Regions from separate parts of the Marinobacter sp. ES-1 genome, predicted to be linked through region 2. Evidence: riboswitches for the same ligand, from Rfam matches in the RefSeq annotation. Region 2 holds a riboswitch; the other holds the start of a gene.
The links. A riboswitch is a leader RNA that binds a small molecule or an ion and turns the genes downstream of it on or off. The one in region 2 is predicted to bind cobalamin.

Region 1: it holds a riboswitch for cobalamin, as region 2 does, so the genes downstream of both, Q668_RS15555 (TonB-dependent receptor plug domain-containing protein) here and Q668_RS13530 (ribonucleoside-diphosphate reductase subunit alpha) in region 2, are expected to answer to the same signal.

What each region holds. Positions count from the first base shown of each region.
Region 1 is NZ_AXBV01000096.1:182,735-193,208, reverse strand. Features, by position in the region: gene Q668_RS15595 (ArnT family glycosyltransferase) at 1-1,218, shown strand, start outside; gene Q668_RS15590 (VIT family protein) at 1,281-1,964, shown strand; gene Q668_RS15585 (DNA-3-methyladenine glycosylase I) at 1,995-2,663, opposite strand; gene Q668_RS15580 (nucleotidyltransferase domain-containing protein) at 2,825-3,433, shown strand; gene Q668_RS15575 (hypothetical protein) at 3,417-3,836, shown strand; gene Q668_RS15570 (ABC transporter ATP-binding protein) at 3,848-4,621, opposite strand; gene Q668_RS15565 (FecCD family ABC transporter permease) at 4,621-5,568, opposite strand; gene Q668_RS15560 (cobalamin-binding protein) at 5,582-6,466, opposite strand; gene Q668_RS15555 (TonB-dependent receptor plug domain-containing protein) at 6,497-8,335, opposite strand; cobalamin riboswitch at 8,475-8,689, opposite strand; gene Q668_RS15550 (putative nucleotidyltransferase substrate binding domain-containing protein) at 8,811-10,474, shown strand, end outside.
Region 2 is NZ_AXBV01000073.1:23,599-34,072, reverse strand. Features, by position in the region: gene Q668_RS13530 (ribonucleoside-diphosphate reductase subunit alpha) at 1-2,182, opposite strand, end outside; cobalamin riboswitch at 2,489-2,709, opposite strand; gene nhaB (sodium/proton antiporter NhaB) at 2,799-4,304, opposite strand; gene glmS (glutamine--fructose-6-phosphate transaminase (isomerizing)) at 4,518-6,350, opposite strand; gene glmU (bifunctional UDP-N-acetylglucosamine diphosphorylase/glucosamine-1-phosphate N-acetyltransferase GlmU) at 6,380-7,744, opposite strand; gene Q668_RS13510 (F0F1 ATP synthase subunit epsilon) at 7,894-8,316, opposite strand; gene atpD (F0F1 ATP synthase subunit beta) at 8,355-9,749, opposite strand; gene atpG (F0F1 ATP synthase subunit gamma) at 9,802-10,474, opposite strand, start outside.

The DNA of each region.
Region 1 (10,474 bases), on a different contig from region 2:
TTCGTGGCCTGGGCCTTTATGGGGCTTGGCATTATTACCAAAGGGGTTGGCTTTCTTCCCGCCTTGCTGTTCATTCCGATACTGGCTCTGAAACTGCGGGACACTTCTCAATTTCAGGGCACACTCCGCTGGCGCTGCGCCCTCGGGCCCCTGGTCATGCTGGCCGTTGTGGCAGCCTGGCTGGTGCCGATGGTTCTGGCAGTCAATCACCTTGGCACCGATGAAGCCCTGGCTTATCGCGACAACATTCTGTTCAAACAGACCGGTGAGCGCTATGCCGATTCCTGGGGGCACATTCAGCCCTGGTATTACTACCTCGCCAGCGTGATTCCCTCACTCTGGTTTCCGCTGCCACTCCTGCTCCTGGCGCTGTTGCAGCCCGTTCGGAACGCCCTCAGGCACAGTCCGGAAGTCCTGGTCCTGTTGGCGTGGGTGGTGTTGGTGGTGGCGTTTTTCAGCCTGAGCCCGGGCAAACGCGGGGTGTATGTGCTCCCGGCTCTGCCAGCACTGGCCCTGAGCCTGGCTCCGGCATTGAGCGGACAACGCCCGGCACGCTGGTTCGGGCCGGCCATGACCGGCCTGCACCTGTTGCTGGGTGCCGCCCTGGTCAGCATTGGCGTGATGGCCTGGAACGATCTCCCCCGCCTGGTGGAAAAAGTCGCCGACTACACCCAGGATCCTGCCCGACTGCACGAAGCCGGCAGCCTGCTATTCACCCTCGGGCTTATCTGGCTGGTGAGCCTCGTAGCGCTCTGGCGCTCCCAGGCTCTTGGGCGCTGGTTCGTTGCCCTGATGCTGAGCTGGCTGGTATTCACCACCTGGGGTTATCGGATTCTCGAGCCATTGCGCACCCCCAGGAATGTGTTGGCGGCGGCAGAGCAGATCGCGCCAGCCGGGGGCCAGATCGGCATGATTGATTTTCGGGAACAGTTTATCCTTTTCTCAAAGCGCGATTTCACGCATTTCAGCTTCTTCAGTTCACTGGAACAGGAAGATCGGAATGCCTGGCTTTGGATGAGGGAGACGCCGGATAGCTATCTGATTGTGGCCGATCGGCATGCCCTGTCTTGCTTCACCACTGACGGCGCAAAAACCATTGGCACGGCTCACCGGGACAACTTCCTGCTGCTGAGCGACAACCACCTGAAACCGGAGTGCGAGCCTCCGGCGTCCGTGTTGCGCTTCACCACCCGACAACCGGGAACCTGGCTGAAATAAACCCGCCAGGATTCCTGTGTGCTATGTTGCCTCATGCACTCCCTACACACGGACCATGATAGATGGAAAATCACAGAGTTCACCGAACTGGCTGGCTGAGGGCCGCCGTTCTGGGCGCCAACGATGGCATTGTGTCTACCGCCAGCCTGGTGCTTGGGGTCGCGGCCAGCGGAGCCAGCAAAGAGGCCATTCTTGTTGCCGGGGTAGCGGGGCTGGTGGCGGGTGCCATGTCGATGGCCGCCGGCGAGTATGTGTCGGTCAGTTCGCAGGCTGATACCGAACAGGCCGATCTCAAGCGCGAGCACCAGGAACTTGAATCGGACCCTGAGTCAGAGCTGGCAGAGTTGGCGGGTATATACCGCGCTCGCGGTCTGAGCCGGGAGCTGGCGCAGCAAGTGGCGACCGAGTTAACCAGGCACGATGCCCTGGGTGCCCACGCCCGGGACGAACTGGGTATTACGGATGCCCTTACCGCCAGACCCGTGCAGGCAGCCCTGGCCTCGGCAGCCACCTTTGCCGTTGGTGCAGCCCTGCCCCTGACTGTACTTCTGCTGGTTCCGGTCAGTCTGGTTCTCGGCGCGGTATCGGTGAGTTCACTGATTTTCCTCGCAGGCCTTGGTGCCCTGTCCGCCCGGGCCGGCGGTGCGGGTGTCATGCGGGGCACCATCCGGGTTATGTTTTGGGGGGCGCTCGCCATGGCGCTTACTGCGGGCATTGGTGCGCTTTTTGGTGTCGTCGCCGGCTGAAAACCCGGCGAGCCCTCGTGTCCCGTCTGGCTAATTATCCACCGTAAACGACACAATCCGCGACAAATGGCTCACCGGCAACCCGGTTTCCTGGTGCCACTGGTTGAACGCCTGCTGGGCCTGGGTCAGGCCTTTCTTGCTGGCAGGAGAGGCATCCAGAATGCCGGCTCGGGTAAGAGCGGTAACCACATCGTGGGACAGGATAAAACCATCCCAGCCCACTCGGCGAAGAAAGTACTGGGCCGAGTTACCGCCCAGCCGCTCACCGTTACGCTTTAGGTAAAGCAACAAGCCCACCTGGTCATCACCCGGCCAGTTAGCGAGAAACTGCCCGAAGCTGCCGTGATCTTTCGCCACATCCATGATCATCCGGGCGTTTTCCGGCACGGTGCGGATTTTCTGCATGTTGCGGACGATACGCTCATCCGCCGCCAACCGTTCCAGCACCTCCGGTGGCACTTGCTGCCAGTAGGCCGGAACAAAACCGTCAAACGCCGCCTCAGAATCCGGCCACTTGTTCTCGATGACCCGCCAGACAAACCCCGCCTTGAAAATGCAGCGAGTCATCTCCGACAGATAGCGGTCGTCACTCACCTCCGCCAGCCGGCTTTTCTCCACCACCGGCGGCAGCAGGGCTTGCAGGGCCTGCTCACCACCTTTGCGGGCGAGGGCGACGTTGTAGAATTCAGTAAAGTTCATAGCACTCTCCAAAAGGCAGAGCTGTCAAAACACAAAAAGAAGTCTCACAAAGGGACTCATAGTACCCAAAATGAGACCTTTAGTACCTTTTTTGAGACTTTCAATTCCCATATTGGGTACTATAGTACCCATAACAGGACCTAGTCAGCAGAGCCCAGATTATGCCAGGCAGAAGCATCGGTGATGCACTCTTTACCAAAACCCAGCAGCGGCTACTTTCCGTACTTTATGGCCACCCGGACCAGAGTTTCTACCTGAACGAACTGGTACGGCTTGCCCAGATCGGCCGGGGTTCGGTCGTCCGGGAGTTGGCCAAGCTAACCGAATCTGGCTTGGTGATCATGATACCCCATGGAAACCAGCACCATTATCAGGCCAATCAGGACACCCCCATCTTTCAGGAATTGTGCAGCCTCGTGCAGAAAACCTTTGGTATCCGCGAGATACTGCAAACCGCGCTGGCACCGCTGGCCGATCAACTGGAGCAGGCCTTTATTTACGGTTCCGTTGCCAAGGGTGAAGCCCATTCGGCAAGCGATGTTGATTTGATGCTCGTGGGCAACGATCTGAGTTACAGCGGAATCATGGAGTTACTGGCTCCCGCCGAGCAGCAATTGCAACGCACCATCAATCCAACGGTATACTCACCAGCCGAATTTGAGCAACGGATCAAAGAGCAGCAGAGCTTTGTTACACGGGTTCTGGAGCAGCCCCGGCTGGAGCTGGTTTTCACCCATGAAAAGGACTTAGCGCATGGAAGCACTGGATAACCTGGTCAGAATACGACGTCTTAAAGCCGAACCACCCGATGCCAAAGAATTTGCCGGGATGATGCGGGCTGCTGAGACCAAACTCAGAGACGCCTCGATTGACGGCTTATCGGCCGACAGCCAGTTTTCACTCGCTTACGGCGCCGCTCACGCCTTATCGCTGGCCGCGCTGCGCTGGCACGGGTATCGGTCAGAAAGCCGCTACATTGTGTTCCAGTGTCTTCAGCATACCGTTGGCTTATCCAACGCAAAATGGCGTGTGCTCGATAAGTGCCATGCAGCCCGCAACCTAGCCGAATACGAAGGCCATATGGATGTGAACCCCCAGTTGCTCAGGGAGTTATTTGATATCACCCGGGAATTAAAAGGGCTCGTCGAAGTACTACCGCCGATCAAATCCTGACAAACGGCTGATCAGCTCCCGCGGCTGGGCACAAAGAACGGTGCGCCATCCACCTCCACCGTTTCCAGCTTCTGGTTATACAACTGTTCAAGGGCCGCGGGCACCAGCATCGTATCCGCCGGCCCCCAGCAGGCCTGGCCATCCGGATAGAGCAGTAGAAGATGGTCACACCAGCGGGCAGCCAGGTTCAGGTCGTGCAGGCACATAAACACCGCCTTGCCGCTGTTGGCACGGGCGGTGAGCAGGTTCATCACGGCCACCTGATGGTGCAGGTCCAGGTGGTTGGTGGGTTCGTCCAGCAACCAGATGTCCGGGTTCTGGGTCATCAGGGTGACAATAGCTACCCGCTGGCGTTCGCCGCCAGACAGGGTGCTGACCAGACGATCCCGCAGGTGCGCTACATCCAGGGCCTGCAGGGCCTGTTCGGCCAGGGCGATATCGTTCGCGGATTCCATTTGCCAGGCCGAGAGCCAGGGATGACGGCCAATCAGGGCGGTTTCCAGGACCGTGGCGGGGAAGCCGTCTTGCCGGTCCTGAAAGACTAAACCAACATTACGGGACACCTGTTTGCGACGCAGAGAGGTTTGGGGTTTCTGATCCAGCAACACCTGCCCGCCTCGGGGTGGCCGAAGGCCAGCCAGGGTGTGGAGCAGGGTGGTTTTGCCGGTACCGTTGGGGCCGAGCACACCCCAGATCTGCCCCGGTGCAACCTGCAGTCCCAGTGGCGATCCGGACGCCCGCCCGGGAATGTCGATCACAAGCTCGTGAGTCGCCAACGTCGTCATCATCGGCTCCGGTACAGCAGGTACAGGAAGGTGGGCACCCCCAGCAAAGCGGTAATCACACCCACCGGCAGTTGCTCCGGGGCAATCACCACCCGCCCCAGGGTATCCGCCAGCACCAGCAGAATGCCACCGGCCAGGGCACAGGCAGGCAGAATCAGGCGCTGGTCATTGCCCAGCACCAGCCTAAGCATATGCGGCACCACCAGCCCGACAAACCCGACTGCACCGGCCATGGTCACGGCGGTTGCAGTCAGCAAACTGGCCAGCAGGTACACCAGCCATTCCAGCGGCCGAACCGACACGCCCAGCGCCGCCGCCTGCATGGAACCCCGGGCAAGTACATTCAGGCTCCGGCCCAGCGGCAGCACCAGCAGGATCACCAGCACCAACACCAGCAAACCGGGCCAGGGCTGGCCGGAATGAGACAGGTCGCCCATCAGCCAGTACAGCATGCCCGGCAACCGGGCTGCCGGTGTCATGGCCAGGATCAGGGTAATCAATGCACCCCAGCCAGCAGCTACTACAACACCGGTCAGCAGCAGGCGCGAAGGTGTCCAGCTGCCGCTGCCGTGGGCCAGGCCAAACACCAGCAGGGTGGCCAGCATGGCACCGGCAAAGGCGGAACCGGACACAATCAATCCGGCCATACCCGCCAGCATAGCCAGCAGGGCGCCCACCGCTGCACCGCCAGACAGGCCAAGTACATAGGGGTCCGCCAGGGGGTTGCGCAGCAATACCTGCATCAAGGCACCGGCCACCGCCAGCAAGCCACCCACAGCAAAGGCGCTGAGCACCCGGGGCAGGCGTAGATCCAGGATCAGGGTACGATCCAGGTCCGAGCCGCCCCCGGCCAACACCCACACCACCTTGCCAACGCCAATCTGGGCACTGCCCACGGCGATGGCGAAGGTGACTGCGGCGATGCTGATCAGCACCAGCACAGCCAGCGGACGCAGGGCATTAAAGCCGGCCACGGGCGGTCTCCAGTGTCTGGCACAGATGGCTTACGCCTTCGAGCATACGAACAGTCGGGCGGGCAAGAAGATCCGGCGGCTCCAGGAAGAGGTTGCCGGCAGCGACCGCCGGCAAGCCTGGGTAGGCTTCCCAGCTTGCCAGCCACGCCCGGTCATTGCCCTCACGGCCAGAGGTTACAATCACCTCCGGTGCGGCTTCCAGAACCGCCTCGGTACTGATGCGAGGCACCAGCCGGGGCAGGTGACCAAAGACATTGATACCGCCACACAGCTCGATGGCTTTACCGATCAACTCATCCCGGTTGATGGTCATCAGGGGCTGATCCCAGATCTGGTAGAACACCCGAATGGGGTCGGCTGAGTGGTAGCGTTCCTCCAGTTCCCGGATGCCCTGCCGGAACGACAGCGCTTCGGATTGCGCCACATCCAAAGTACCCGCCAGCGTACCAAGCTGTTCAATAGCCCGGGGAATATCCTCAAACTCCCTGGGCGACAGCCAGAACGCCGGCAAACCCAGCTGCTCCAGCCGCTCCACCTGCTGTCGGGAATTACCATCCACCCAGGCCACCACCAGGTCTGGCTGCAACGAAAGAATCACCTCCAGGTCCAACCGGTTGCTGTCCCCCACACGGGGCAACTGCTCCGCCGCTGGCGGATAATCACTCCAGGCCCCGGCGCCCACCACCTTGTCGCCGGCACCGGCGGAAAAAAGAAGCTCCGTGGCGCCGGGCGACAGGGAGACAATTCGGGTGGCGGCATCCGGCAGGCAGACATCACGTTGCAGGGCATCGCGGGCACACAGGGTTTCTGCCAGCACCGGGAGGGGTGCTAGTAGGAGAGCGGTCAGGAGGGTGAGCCCGCGAGCCATCATCAGGAAACAATACCTTTCTGGATAAGTACTTTACCGGCTGAAATCATAGCGTACGCTTGCCATGTACGTCCGGCCTGCGGCGAGATAGTCGAACGGCTCGAAGGTGACGTTGTCACTGCCAAGGCTGGTGGTGTAACGACGATCCAGCACATTATCCACCTTGAAGCTGGCCGACCATCCGGGCAGGAAATTCCAGGCGGCTCGCAGATCGACGGTGCCGTGGCCTGGCAAGAGGCTGGTGTTAGCGGCATCGTTATAGCGATTGCCTTCAGCAACAAGGCTGGCGCCTACCGACCACCGCGAGAACAGCCGATCAACATCAAGTCGCGCGGTCTTTTCCGCACGACGAGGCAAACGGGCACCCGTGTCCCTGTTTTCTGTATCCGAGTAGCTTAGGGCCGCCGCGATATTCCAGCCGCCAGTGTCGAAACCGGATGAGAGTTCAGCACCGCGAATCCTTGCAGTCTCCACGTTCTCCATGGTGCCATTCCAGGTAACCGGATCAGATACATAGGTAATCAGGTCTTCCACATCATTCTGGTAAAGCGCCAGATCCCAGAACCAACGGTCGTAGCGACCCGACATGCCCAGTTCAACCATCTCGCCCTGTTCCGCCTCCAGGTTCGGGTTACCGGTGTAGTAAGGTGTGGTCAGGTAGAGATCATTGAAAGTCGGCGCCCTGAATGAGGTCGCATAGCTCAGACGAACCCGATGAGCACGATCAAATTGGTGGCCAACGGCAATGCCACCGGTCTCTTCTTTGCCAAAGGCTTCGTTATCATCCAGGCGCAGGCTCAGCATGACATCCGTTGCCCCGAAGTTCAGGCGCCCCTGGCCAAACACCGCAGCGTTGGTACGGCTGGTTTCGGTAAACTCGTCGCTGCCCTCGACTTCATCCACCATCACTTCGGAGCCCAGCACCAGTTCATGAACACCGGCGGTCAGCGTGTTCTCCCAACGGGCAGAACGGGACAATGAATCGTAGATGCTCGGGTAGGCACCGAACGTTTCCTGCTCATCCCGTGCTTCCGAGAACTGGATCCGGGTACGCCAGTAATCGCTGGCCACCGCCTCAACATACAGCCCGGCCGCCCGGATCATGTAATCGGTATCGCCGTTCTCGAACTCAGTGTTACCTTCAGACTGAAAAACGGTTACACCAGCTCCGCCACCTTGCTCGAACCGGTGGCTGATCTTGGCGAGGCCGCCTGCATTGCGAAAGCCTTTGTCATCGCCACCGGCACGCAGGTTGGTTCCATCAGTATCGGAGTAAACACCGCTTGCCAGCACAGAAGTTTGTCCCGCTTTACCAGCAACGCCAACTGAGGTCTCACGGGTCTTGTGAGAACCACCCGATACTTCAGCCCACCCCTGTTGGTTCGCCTGTGGCTCCAGCGTGAAGGCCTGAACCACACCGCCGACAGCATCAGCACCATACAATGAACTCTTGGCACCACGCACCAGCTCCACACGCTCCATCAGCTCCGGTGGCAGAAACTGCCAGGGCGGGATACCAGCTGTGCCCGAGCGCAAACGAATTCCATCCAGTAGAAGAACCGTGCCGGAACTACCGGCGCCACGCAGAAACAGGCTGGTGGTTTTACCGTAACTACCATCAGACACCACATGAACACCCGGTTGAGCACGCAAAAGATCCCGGAACTCGGCCGGTTGCCGGCGCTCGATATCTGCGCGCTCAATCACCGTCACCGAAGACAAACTCTCCCCCACCGTCTTCGGCCCAAGGGTCGCAGTCACGACAATCGGATCAAGGTTTTCAGCAGGTTCGGAAGACTGGGCAGCCACAGCCAGGGGCAGGGTCAACATGGAAACGCCGGCAATTGCGGCAGGAAACTTCAGGGTATGCATCGCTTTACTCCGCCAACCGCGCGCACCCGCACGGGTTGATACTCAAGGTTCAGGCTTAAGGTTGCGGAACGGGCAGAGGGCAGGCGGGTGCGGTGTTGTGAAACGGGCCGGGATTCGCCCACCCAAGCAGCCCACCGCAACTCCGGGTGTTTTTCCAGGCCGGTCTCCGGGCTTGCAGGCAGAGCGAACTCCGGGGCAATCACCTTCCCATGCCGAAGCACAGTGGCGCATCAGATTGCCGTTAACCTGCTTACCGTTGCGGGGGCAGCATCGGATTAGCCATACAATGGCGCACCGATTTCCCGTTTCACCCGCTGCGCTTTTGCAACGGGCACCTGAAAAAAGTGGCGCAAGGCTAGCAACACCAGCCAAAGTGGTCAACGAGATCTATCAAAAGGTTGCGTGGCCCCGCACAGTTCGCACTGCTATATTCATCAGTTAACACATTCTTTTTACTGCCAGATCAGGGAGTTTTATGCAGGCCGAGCTGCTCGACATCCGCAACCACATTGCCCAGTACCCGCCGTTCGATGACATGCCGGAGGAGCTGCTCGAAAAGATCGTGGCCGGCATTGAAGTGGTGTACTTCCGGGCTGGCAGCCATATCCTGGAGCTGGGCCAGCAGAACCACTGGCTGCATTATATTCGCAGTGGTGCGGTGGAAATCTTCCGCCGCTCGGGCGAACTTTATAACCGGGTGGGCGAGGGCGAGATTTTCGGCCAGTTCGGCCTGATGATGAACAAGAAAGTACGCTTTCCCGCCAAGGCTATTGAGGACTGCCTGATCTACAAAATACCGGACGTCACTTTCCAGTATCTGTGGGAACAGGATGAAAGCTTCGCCGACTTTGTCGAGATCGAAGACCGCAGCCGGCTGCGCTCGGCCCTGTCGCGCCGGGAGAAATCCAACGAACTGATGACCGCCAAGGTCACCCGGCTGATCTCCCGGGAGCCAATCTCCGCTCCTACCACCGTGCGCCTGCAGGAAGCCGCCCGCATCATGACGGAAAACGGTGTATCTGCGCTGCTGCTGATGGATGAAGCCGGCGACCGGCCGAAACTGCAGGGCATTATTACCGACCGCGACCTGCGCACCCGGGCAGTTACCCACGCCCTGGCCTCGGAAACGCCCATCAGCGAAATCATGTCGGAAGGGCTGATCACCATCAGCGCCCGTTCCTTTATCTTCGAAGCCATGCTCACCATGCTGCACAACAATGTGCACCACCTGCCGGTGATGGAAGGCGATGAAGTACGGGGCGTGGTTGCCCTGTCCGACATTGTGAAATACGAAAGCCAGAGCAGCCTGTTCCTGGTCAGCAACATCTACCACCAGCAAGACGTCAAAGGCCTGAAAAAAATCAGCCTGGAGGTGCGCGAGAGCTTCGTGCGCATGGTCAACGAAGACGCCAACTCCCACATGATCGGCAGTGCCATGGCCGGAATCGGCCGCAGTTTCAGCCAGCGGTTACTCGAACTGGGCGAAGAAAAGCTCGGCCCGCCACCGGTGCCCTACTGTTTCATGGCGCTGGGTTCCATGGCCCGGGACGAGCAGCTGGTAGTCACAGACCAGGACAACGCCATGATCCTGGACGACAGTTTCATTCCGGAAGAACACGACGACTACTTCCTGGCCCTGGCCAAGTTCGTCTCCGACGGCCTGGCCGAGTGCGGCTACACCTACTGTACCGGCGACATCATGGCCACCAACCCGAAATGGCGGCAACCGCTGAGGGTCTGGAAAGACTATTTCACTGACTGGATCGATAACCCCAAGGCCGAAGCCCTGCTCAACAGCAACATCTTCTTCGACCTGGACGGCATCTACGGCGAAACCGACTTTGCCGAGCAGCTGAAAACCCTGATTGTGGAAAAGGCCGGAGGAAGTCAGCGCTTCCTCACGTTCCTGGCCAGGAATGCCCTGAACCGCACACCGCCCCTGGGTTTCTTCCGCACCTTTGTGCTGGAAGAAGACGGCAAGCACCAGAAAACCTTCAACCTCAAACGCCGCGGCACTGCACCGGTTTCTGACCTCATCCGGGTGCACGCCCTGGCCTGCGGTTCCCGCTCCCAGAACTCCTTCGAACGCCTGCGCGACATCGCCAAAACCAAACTCATTCTGGACGACGACGCCGGCAA
Region 2 (10,474 bases):
CCAGGCGGCTCTCGGTGTTCACCGACAGGTCGCCATCACGGCGGGCTTCTTTCAGTTTCTGGATGGAGTCGATCGGCAGGATGCCCTGGCTCCACAAGGAGCCTTCGTAGGTTTCGTAGGCGCCCCGCTCACCGGCCAGGGTGGCAGAGGCGCGAATGGCGAAGTAACTAAGCTGCTCCATGGCCACATCGGCAAACTCCACCGCTTCCGGGCTGGTGTAAGGCAGGCCCAGTTGATACAGGGCATCCTGGAAACCCATCAGGCCAAGACCCACCGGGCGGTGCTTCAGGTTAGAGTTGCGAGCCTGGGGCACGGCATAGAAATTTATGTCGATCACGTTGTCCAGCATGCGCACCGCCGTGGTGACGGTACGTTCCAGGCGCGCCACGTCCAGTTCTCCGTCCTTGATATGGGCAGCCAGGTTCACCGAACCCAGGTTGCACACGGCAATCTCGTCGGCACTGGTGTTCAGGGTGATTTCGGTACACAGGTTAGAACTGTGCACCACGCCCTGATGCTGCTGCGGCGAGCGCAGGTTGCACGGGTCCTTGAAGGTGATCCAGGGGTGGCCGGTCTCGAACAGCACGGTGAGCATCTTGCGCCACAGCTGTTTGGCCGGAATTTTCTTGAACAGTTTGATCTTGCCTTGCTCGGCCAGGGCTTCGTAGTGCTGGTAGCGCTCGCGGAAGGCGTTGCCGTACAGGTCGTGCAGGTCTGGCACATCGCTGGGGGAGAACAGGGTCCAGTCCCGGTCTTCACGCATGCGTTCGATCAGCAAATCCGGCACCCAGTTGGCGGTGTTCATGTCGTGGGTGCGGCGGCGTTCGTCGCCGGTGTTCTTGCGCAGTTCCAGGAACTCTTCGATGTCCAGGTGCCAGCTTTCCAGGTAGGCACAGACCGCGCCTTTGCGCTTACCGCCCTGATTCACCGCCACGGCGGTGTCGTTGACCACTTTCAGGAACGGCACCACGCCCTGGCTCTGGCCGTTGGTGCCTTTGATGTGGGAACCCAGCGCACGCACGGGCGTCCAGTCGTTGCCCAGGCCGCCGGCCCATTTGGAGAGCAACGCGTTGTCTTTGATGGCGCCGTAAATGCCTTCCAGGTCGTCTTGCACGGTGGTCAGGTAGCAGGAGGACAGCTGAGAGTGGCGGGTGCCGCTGTTGAACAATGTCGGCGTGCTGGCCATGTAGTCGAAGCTGGACAGCAGGTTGTAGAACTCGATGGCGCGGGCGTTGGGGTCGTCTTCCCGCAGGGCCAGGCCCATGGCCACGCGCATGAAGAATACCTGGGGCAGTTCCAGTCGGGCGCCGTTCCAGTGCAGGAAGTAACGGTCGTACAGGGTTTGCAGGCCGAGGAATCCGAACTGGTGGTCGCGCTCGGGTTTCAGGGCTGCGCCCAGGCGTTCCAGGTCAAAGGCGGCCAGGGCTTCGTCCAGCAATTCGTAGCGGATACCGGTATGGATGAAGGCGCTCAGGGCCTGTGGATAACTCTCTGTCAGGGATTGGTTGCGGGGCAAGTCCAGCGCCTCGGCCGCTTCCAGCCGAAGTTGCTCCAGCAACAGGCGGGCAGTCACGGCGCTGTAGTCCGGCTCCCGTTCTATGCGGCCCCGGGCGGTCATGATCAGGGCAGACAACACTTCGGTTTCGGCAATGCCGTCGTACAGGTTGCGCAGGGCTTCCTCCACCAGGGATTCGCCCTCAATGCCGTCCAGCCCGGTCGCGGCCTGCTCTACCTGCAGTTTCATCAAACCCAGGTCCAGCGGCGCCACGCTGCCGTCGGCTTTTTTCACGGTCAGGTGCGGGTGCGCTTCCATGGGTTCTTCAATGGCGCGCTTGCGGGCGTGTTCTTCCCGGTACAGCACGTAGGCCCGGGCCACTTTCTGCTCTTCCGCGCGCATCAGGGCCAGTTCCACCTGGTCCTGAATGTCTTCAATATGCACCTTGCCACCCGCTTTCAGGCGACGGCTGATGGCCTGCACTACCTGTTCGGTAACCCGGTGCACGGCGTCGTTGATGCGGGCAGAACCCGCGGCCTGGTCCCCTTCCACCGCAAGGAAGGCCTTGGTAACGGCGACGGTGATCTTGGAAGGGTTAAAGCCAACGAGGGTGCCGTTGCGTTTGATGACCTGAAGGGATTCTGTAGCGGCAACCGCCGGGGGCTCGGGGGACAGGATGGCAGACATGGAACTTCTCCTTGTGTACGCGTGGTGGTGCAGCCTTTGCGTTTGGGAGAAGGGGGAGGTTTTTGCCACGGAATCCACGGAAGAACACGGAAAGAAAAGACTTACTGATTTTTTTGCCACGAAATCCACGAAAAAACACGAAAGGAAAAGATAAAAAGCTTTTTTTCTTTTCGTAGTAAATCTTTGTTCGTGTTTTTTCGTGGATTTCGTGGCAGAACAGTCTTTTCCTTTTCATTTTTCCGTGTTCTTCCGTGGATTCCGTGGCAAAAAAACCAAAACCCGCCTGCTCACCTTTATAAACGCGAAGGTGCAGTGTCTATCCCTGGCAGGTCTTCGGACTCAGGGGCGTGAACCGTGTGGTTCGGCCTTGCGTGGCGACTTCCCGGCGCTTGCCAGTGTCTTTGTGCCACGCTTGTTCCCCAATACCGCTGCGCGTCAGTTCCGGATTCTCACCGGATTCCCGACTACCTGAGTGATCACGCTTTGATCACAATATATGGTAGTCAACCAAGGACTTGATCACTATATACAGACTAAGGAGCAGATACAAGAACGCCCGTGGAGCTCGGTGAAAGCTGCACGGGCGCCTGGTGGAGCGGTTATTGGCAGTCAATAATCAGAAGGCGTGGGTCACCATGTACAGGCCAACGCCACCCATCACCACGGTGTACGGCAGGGCCATAATCACCATCTTGCCGTAGGACAACCGTACCAGCGGGGCGATGGCGGAGGTGAGCAGGAACAGGAACGCGGCCTGGCCGTTGGGGGTGGCCACGCTGGGCAGGTTGGTGCCGGTGTTGATGGCCACGGCCAGGGTCTGGAAATGGTCAAAGCTGATGGCGCCGGCATCCAGGGCCTGTTTTACTTCGCTGATGTATACGGTGGCCACGAACACGTTGTCGCTGATCATGGACAGCAGGCCATTGGCAATGAAGAACATGCCCGGTTGCTGGCCTTCCGGCAGGCTCAGTACGTATTCGATGATAGGCTTGAACAGGTGCTGCTCGTGGATCACCGCCACGATGGCAAAGAACACCACCAGCAGTGAGGTGAACGGCAGGGATTCCTGGAAGGCTTTGCCGATCTGGTGCTCGTCGATCACGCCGGTGAAGGAAGTGATGAGAATGATCACCAGCAGGCCGATCAGACCAACTTCGGCCACATGGAAGGCCAGGCCCAGAACCAGGATTACCGCGGCAACGGCCTGAATCCACAGGGCAGCCTTGTCCGACTTGGTGCGGCTGCTGCGCTCGTTTTCGGCGAATTCCTCAAGTACCCGGCGAACCGGCTTGGGCAGGCGGCCTCCGTAGCCAAACCAGCGCAGTTTTTCCAGGGCCCAGCAGGTAAACAAACCGGCAATCAGAACCGGAATACTTACCGGTGCCATATGCAGGAAAAAGCTGACGAAATCCCAGCCTACTACTTTAGCAATCAGCAGGTTCTGGGGTTCGCCTACCATGGTGGCGACGCCGCCAAGCGCTGTGCCGATTGCACCGTGCATCAGCAGGCTGCGCAGAAATGCCCGGAAGTTCTCCAGGTCTTCCCGATGCAGCTCCACCACTTCGTCGTCGCTGTTAGCGTTGTGGTCTTTCTGCTGATAACCCTTGCCGGAGGCCACCTTGTGGTAAACCGAGTAGAAGCCGACGGCCACACTGATGATGACGGCAGTCACCGTCAGGGCATCGAGGAACGCCGACAGCAGCGCCGCCGCGCCGCAAAACAGCAGTGAAAGCGCCGATTTGGAGCGCACACCCACCAGGATCTGGGTGAAGGTCACCAGCAGCAGCTCTTTCATGAAATAGATGCCTGCCACCATGAACATCAACAGCAGGATAACCGGGAAGTTGATCAGCACCTCATGGTACACGGCGTCGGCGTTGGTTAGCCCAATCAGTAAGGCCTCCACCGCCAGTAAGCCGCCTGGCAATAATGGGTAACACTTCAAGGCCATGGCCAGGGTAAAGATGAACTCGGCAATCAGCAGCCAGCCTGCCGTCACCGGCCCGAACACAAACATCACAATCGGGTTGGCAATCAGAAACAGCAGAATAACCTGCTTGTACCAGTTGGGCGCCTTGCCCAGGAAATTGCGGGTAAATCCGGAAACGAGAGTGTCGGGCATTGCATCAGTTCTTCTTGAATTGGCGGCTAAAAAAGTATGCAACAGGCAACCATTACCTGCCTTGATATTTGTGTATAGGGTACCCCTGTGGGGCCGCCCGGGTCTCCGTACATGGACCTACATCGCCCGGAAAGACTTGCTCTGGATCATGTTCCCGGAAAATCAGGCTGGCCCCGGTTTACCGCGGACGGCGGCCAGCCTGAATCTCGCCGTTTATTCCACCGTCACACTCTTGGCCAGGTTTCGGGGCTGGTCCACATCAGTGCCCTTAAGTACTGCAACGTGGTACGACAGCAGCTGCAAAGGCACGGTGTAGACAATGGGCGCCGTGATCTCGTGCACAGACGGAATCTGCATCACATGCAGCCCCTCTTCAGGCTTCACATCGGCATCCCTGTCGGCAAATACAAACAGCTCTCCGCCACGGGCCCGGACTTCTTCGAGGTTCGATTTCAGTTTCTCAAGCAAGTCGTTGTTCGGCGCCACGGTGACCACCGGCATCTCGCTGTCGACCAGCGCCAGCGGACCATGTTTGAGCTCACCGGCCGGATAGGCTTCGGCATGGATGTAGGAGATCTCTTTAAGCTTGAGCGCCCCTTCCATGGCCACCGGGAACTGGGAGCCACGGCCCAGGAACAGGCTGTGGTGCTTGTCCATAAAGGCCTTGGACATTTCTTCGATGTCAGCATCCAGTGCCAGCACATCGCTGACCTGCTTTGGCAGCTGATGGATAGCAGCCACGATCTCTGCCTCTTTCTCTTCGCTCAGGCCGTTGTGGCGGGCCAGGGCCAGGGTAAAGATCAGCAGCGCGGTCAGCTGGGTGGTGAACGCCTTGGTGGAGGCTACGCCAATCTCGGGGCCGGCCTGCGTCATGATCACCAGGTCGGATTCCCGCACCAGGGAGCTGCCCGGTACGTTACAGATGGCCAGGGCGGCGCGGAAGCCGGCTTTCTTGGCCTGGCGCAGTGCGGCCAGGGTATCGGCAGTTTCGCCGGACTGGGAAATGCACAGGAACAGGGTATCCGGCTGGATCACGTGCTTGCGATAGCGGAACTCGGAGGCCACTTCCACGGAACAGGGCACACCGGCCAGGTCTTCAATCCAGTAACGGGCCACCATGCCGGCGTGGTAGGAAGTACCACAGGCGATGATCTGCACATGACGTACGTTTTCCAGCAGGTTGGCGGCGTCGGTGCCCAGGGCCTGCTCCAGTACCCGGCTGTCGGTAATCCGGCCTTCCATGGTGGCCTTGATAACTTTCGGCTGCTCGTAGATTTCCTTGAGCATGTAGTGGCGGTATTCGCCCTTGTCGGCGGAATCGGCACCGTGCTCGAAACGGGTAACGGTGCGCTCTACGGCCTTGCCTTCGCGGTCATGGATGTCGATGCTGCCTTTGTGGATGTCGGCCATGTCGCCTTCTTCCAGGAACATGAAGCGGTCGGTCACCGGCAGCAGGGCCAGCTGGTCAGAGGCGATGAAGTTTTCACCGATTCCGACACCCACCACCAGTGGGCTGCCCTGGCGACACACCACCATGTGGTCCGGCTCGTCGGCATGCACCACGGCCAGGGCGTAGGCACCACGCAGGCGATCCAGCGCGGTTTTCACGGCCTGGTACAGGCCGCCGCCCGCCCTGTAGTTCTTGCCGATCAGGTGGGCAACCACTTCGGTGTCGGTCTGGGAGGTGAACTCGAAGCCTTCCGCTTTCAGTTCGTCGCGCAGTTCCTGATAGTTTTCGATAATACCGTTATGAACGATGGCCAGCCGGTCGCCGGACATATGGGGATGGGCGTTAAGCTTGGACGGCTCGCCATGGGTGGCCCAGCGGGTGTGGGCAATGCCCACGTAGCCGGCAACAGGGTTGGCGGCGATGGCGTCTGCCAGGGCAGCAACCTTGCCCACTTCCCGGGCCCGCTGTACCTGATCGGCGCTGCTGATAACGGCCATACCGGCGGAGTCGTAACCCCGGTATTCAAGGCGGCGCAGGCCCTCCAGCAAAATACCCTGGACGTCCCGTTCAGATACCGCTCCTACAATCCCACACATGCTGTTGTCACCTGTTCGTTAATCGATCGTTACGCTTTTTTTGGCCGTTCCCAACCCGCGATATTCCGTTGCTTGCCCCGGGCCACGGCCAGTTCGCCTTCACTGATGTCCCGGGTGATGGTGGAACCGGCGCCAATCGTGGCCTGCTCGGCAACGGTCACCGGCGCTACCAGCGAGGTGTTGGAACCCACAAAAACGCCATCGCCAAGCACCGTTTTGAATTTGTTCACGCCATCATAGTTGCAGGTGATGGTGCCTGCACCCACATTCACGTTACGGCCCAGTGAGGCATCGCCCACGTAGCTCAGGTGGTTGATCTTGCTGCCCTCACCCACCACGGCTTTCTTGGTTTCCACAAAGTTGCCGACCTTGGTGTTGGCGGCCAGCTCGGTACCCGGGCGCAGGCGGGCAAACGGGCCGATCTGGGCGTTGGCACCCACCACGGCACCTTCAATCACACTGTTGGCCTTGATCTCGGCGCCATCGGCAATGGTAGCGTCTTTAATCACACAGTTGGGGCCGATCACCACATTGCTGCCCAGGCTGACCTTGCCTTCAAACACTGCATTGATATCAATCCACAGGTCGTTGCCAATGGTCAGCTCGCCACGCACATCGATACGGGCCGGGTCGGCCAGGGTGGCACCTTCGGTCATCAGGCGCTCGGCCTGCTGGCGCTGGTACCAGCGCTCCAGCTCGGCCAGCTGCAGCCGGTTGTTCACGCCCTGCACCTCGAACGGGTTCAGCGGCTGTGAAACTGTCACCGACAGCCCGTTGTTCACCGCCATCGCGATGATGTCGGTCAGGTAGTATTCACCCTGGGCATTACTGTTTGATAATGCCGGCAGCCAGCTTTTCAGGTGGCTGGCAGAGACCGCCAGAATACCGGTGTTCACTTCCTGGATGTCCTGCTGTTCGGCGGTGGCGTCTTTCTGTTCCACAATCGCCTGCACCAGCCCCTGTTCGTTGCGGACAATCCGGCCGTAGCCGTGGGGGTTGTCCATATCCACGGTCAGCAGGGCCAGGTTGCTGTCATCCAGCTCGCTGACCATGGCTTCCAGCGTCTCTTTACGGGTCAGCGGAACATCGCCATACAGCACCAGTACCCGGGCGTTATCTGGCAGGGCCGGCAGGGCCTGGGCCACGGCATGGCCGGTACCCAGTTGTTCGGTCTGGAGCACCCAGTTCACCGAGTCGTCGTGCAACGATGCCCGTACCTGGTCCGCGCCATGGCCGATCACCGTGTGAATTTTTTCCGCGCCCAGCTGCTTGGCGGTATCCACCACATGGTGCAGCATGGCTTTGCCTGCCACCGGGTGCAGTACCTTGGGCAGTGCGGACTTCATCCTTGAGCCCTGGCCGGCGGCCAGGATCACAACGTGTAGCGGGTTCATGGGGCGTTCAGCTCCAAACTCTTTATCCGTTGGAAAATAAAAAACCGCGTCCCGGCGGAAACCCCTCTGTTTCCGGTAGGAAACACAGAGCCCTCCACCTGAGGATGCGGTTCACTGTCAGGCCAGTCCGGGCACTGACACAAGCCTGCTTAACGCAGGTTCTTGCGCAGTTTCTGGATGGTGCGCAGCTGAGCGGCCGCTTCGGCCAGCTCGGCAGCAGCACGCGAGTACTCGAACTCGCCTGTCTTGTTCGCCAGTGCCTTCTCGGCTTGCTTCTGGGCTTCCAGGGCCGCTGCTTCGTCCACATCCTTGGCACGAACGGCGGTGTCGGCCATCAGGGTAACCAGATTGGGCTGTACTTCCAGGTAACCACCGGATACGTACAGAATTTCCTCACTGCCACCCTGCTTGATGATCCGCACTGCGCCGGGCTTCAGCCCGGTCAGCAGCGGAGCATGGCCATACTGGATGCCAAGCTCACCTTCGGTACCGGTGGCGATCAGCATCTCCACCAGGCCCGAATAGATTTTTTCCTCGGCACTTACGACGTCACAATGTACGGTCATAGCCATTTCTTACGCCTCTTGGGTCTGAAAGGAAAAAAGGTGTCTTACTTACCTTCCTTCTCTTTCATTGCCTTAGCTTTCTCAATCGCTTCTTCGATGCCGCCGCACATGTAGAACGCCTGCTCCGGCATGTCGTCGTAGTCACCGTTGAGAATGCCTTCGAAGCTGGCGATGGTCTCTTTCAGAGACACGTACTTACCCGGGGAACCGGTAAATACTTCAGCAACGTGGAACGGCTGCGACAGGAAACGCTCGATCTTACGGGCACGGGCTACGGTCAGCTTGTCTTCTTCAGACAGCTCGTCCATACCCAGGATCGCGATGATGTCTTTCAGTTCCTTGTAGCGCTGCAGAACGTTCTGAACACCACGGGCAACGTTGTAGTGCTGCTCACCGATCACCAGCGGATCCAGCTGACGGGAGGTGGAGTCGAGCGGATCGATCGCCGGGTAGATACCCTTGGACGCGATGTCACGGCTCAGTACCACGGTCGCGTCAAGGTGCGAGAAGGTGGTGGCCGGAGACGGGTCGGTCAAGTCATCCGCCGGTACGTATACCGCCTGGATAGAAGTGATGGAACCGGTCTTGGTAGAGGTGATCCGCTCCTGCAGCTGACCCATCTCTTCCGCCAGTGTCGGCTGGTAACCTACCGCTGAAGGCATACGGCCCAGCAGTGCAGATACTTCAGTACCGGCCAGGGTGTAACGGTAGATGTTGTCAACGAACAGCAGTACGTCACGGCCTTCGTCACGGAACTTCTCGGCCATCGTGAGACCGGTCAGGGCCACACGCAGACGGTTTCCAGGGGGCTCGTTCATCTGGCCGTAAACCATGGCAACCTTATCGAGAACGTTGGATTCCTTCATTTCGTAGTAGAAGTCGTTACCTTCCCGGGTCCGCTCACCAACACCGGCGAATACGGAGAGACCGGAGTGCTCTTTCGCGATGTTGTTGATCAGTTCCATCATGTTTACGGTCTTGCCTACGCCGGCACCACCGAACAGACCAACCTTACCACCCTTGGCGAACGGGCAGATCAGGTCGATAACCTTGATTCCGGTTTCCAGCAGGTCGGCAGACGCTGCCTGATCGGCATAGCCCGGTGCCTTGCGGTGGATAGCCCAGCGCTCTTCTTCGCCGATGTCGCCCTGCTCGTCGATGGGACGACCCAGAACGTCCATGATCCGGCCCAGAGTCTGTGTACCAACGGGTACAGAGATCGGCTTGCCGGTATTTTCTGCTTTCAGGCCACGCTTCAGGCCCTCGGTGCTGCCCATGGCGATGGTACGAACAATGCCGTCACCCAGCTGCTGCTGGACTTCCAGAGTTGTTTCGCCACCTTCAAGCAGCAGTGCGTCGTAAACGCTTGGAACGGAGTCACGTGGAAATTCCACGTCGATAACCGCGCCAATGATCTGAACGATGTGTCCGCTACTCATGCTCGGTTCCTCGTTATCTTGATAGTCAATAAAACCAGTAGGTCTGTGAGCGTTAACCAACAGATGCTGCGCCGCTCACAATCTCCGAAATCTCTTGTGTGATCGCTGCCTGACGGGCCTTGTTATAGGCCAGTTGAAGCTCGTCAATGATGCTGCCAGCGTTGTCTGTCGCGCTCTTCATGGCAATCATCCGGGCAGCCTGCTCACAGGCCAGATTTTCTACCACACCCTGATACACCTGGGATTCGATATAACGTGGCATCAGCCCGTCAAGGATCGGACGGGAATCCGGCTCGTAGATGTAATCCCACTGGTGACCGATTTCTTCATCATCGCCTTCCGGTAGCGGCAGCAACTGCAGCGCCTGGGGGCTCTGGGTCATGGTGTTGACGAATTCGTTGCTGATCAGGAACAGGCGGTCGATCTTGCCTGCCTCGAACGAATCCAGCATCACCTTGACGCTACCGATCAGCTGATCTGCACTGGGGTTGTCGCCCAGGTGCGTCACGGCTGCCACCACGTTTCCGCCATAGTTGCGGAAAAAGGAGGCACCCTTCTGGCCAATAGCGCAGATATCGGTCTCAATACCTTGTTGTTTCCATTCACGCATTTCTCTGACGAGCAGCTTGAACGCGTTGGTGTTCAGACCACCGCAAAGACCGCGATCAGAGGAGACCACAATGTAGCCTACCCGCTTGACCTCGCGCTCCTGCATGAACGGATGG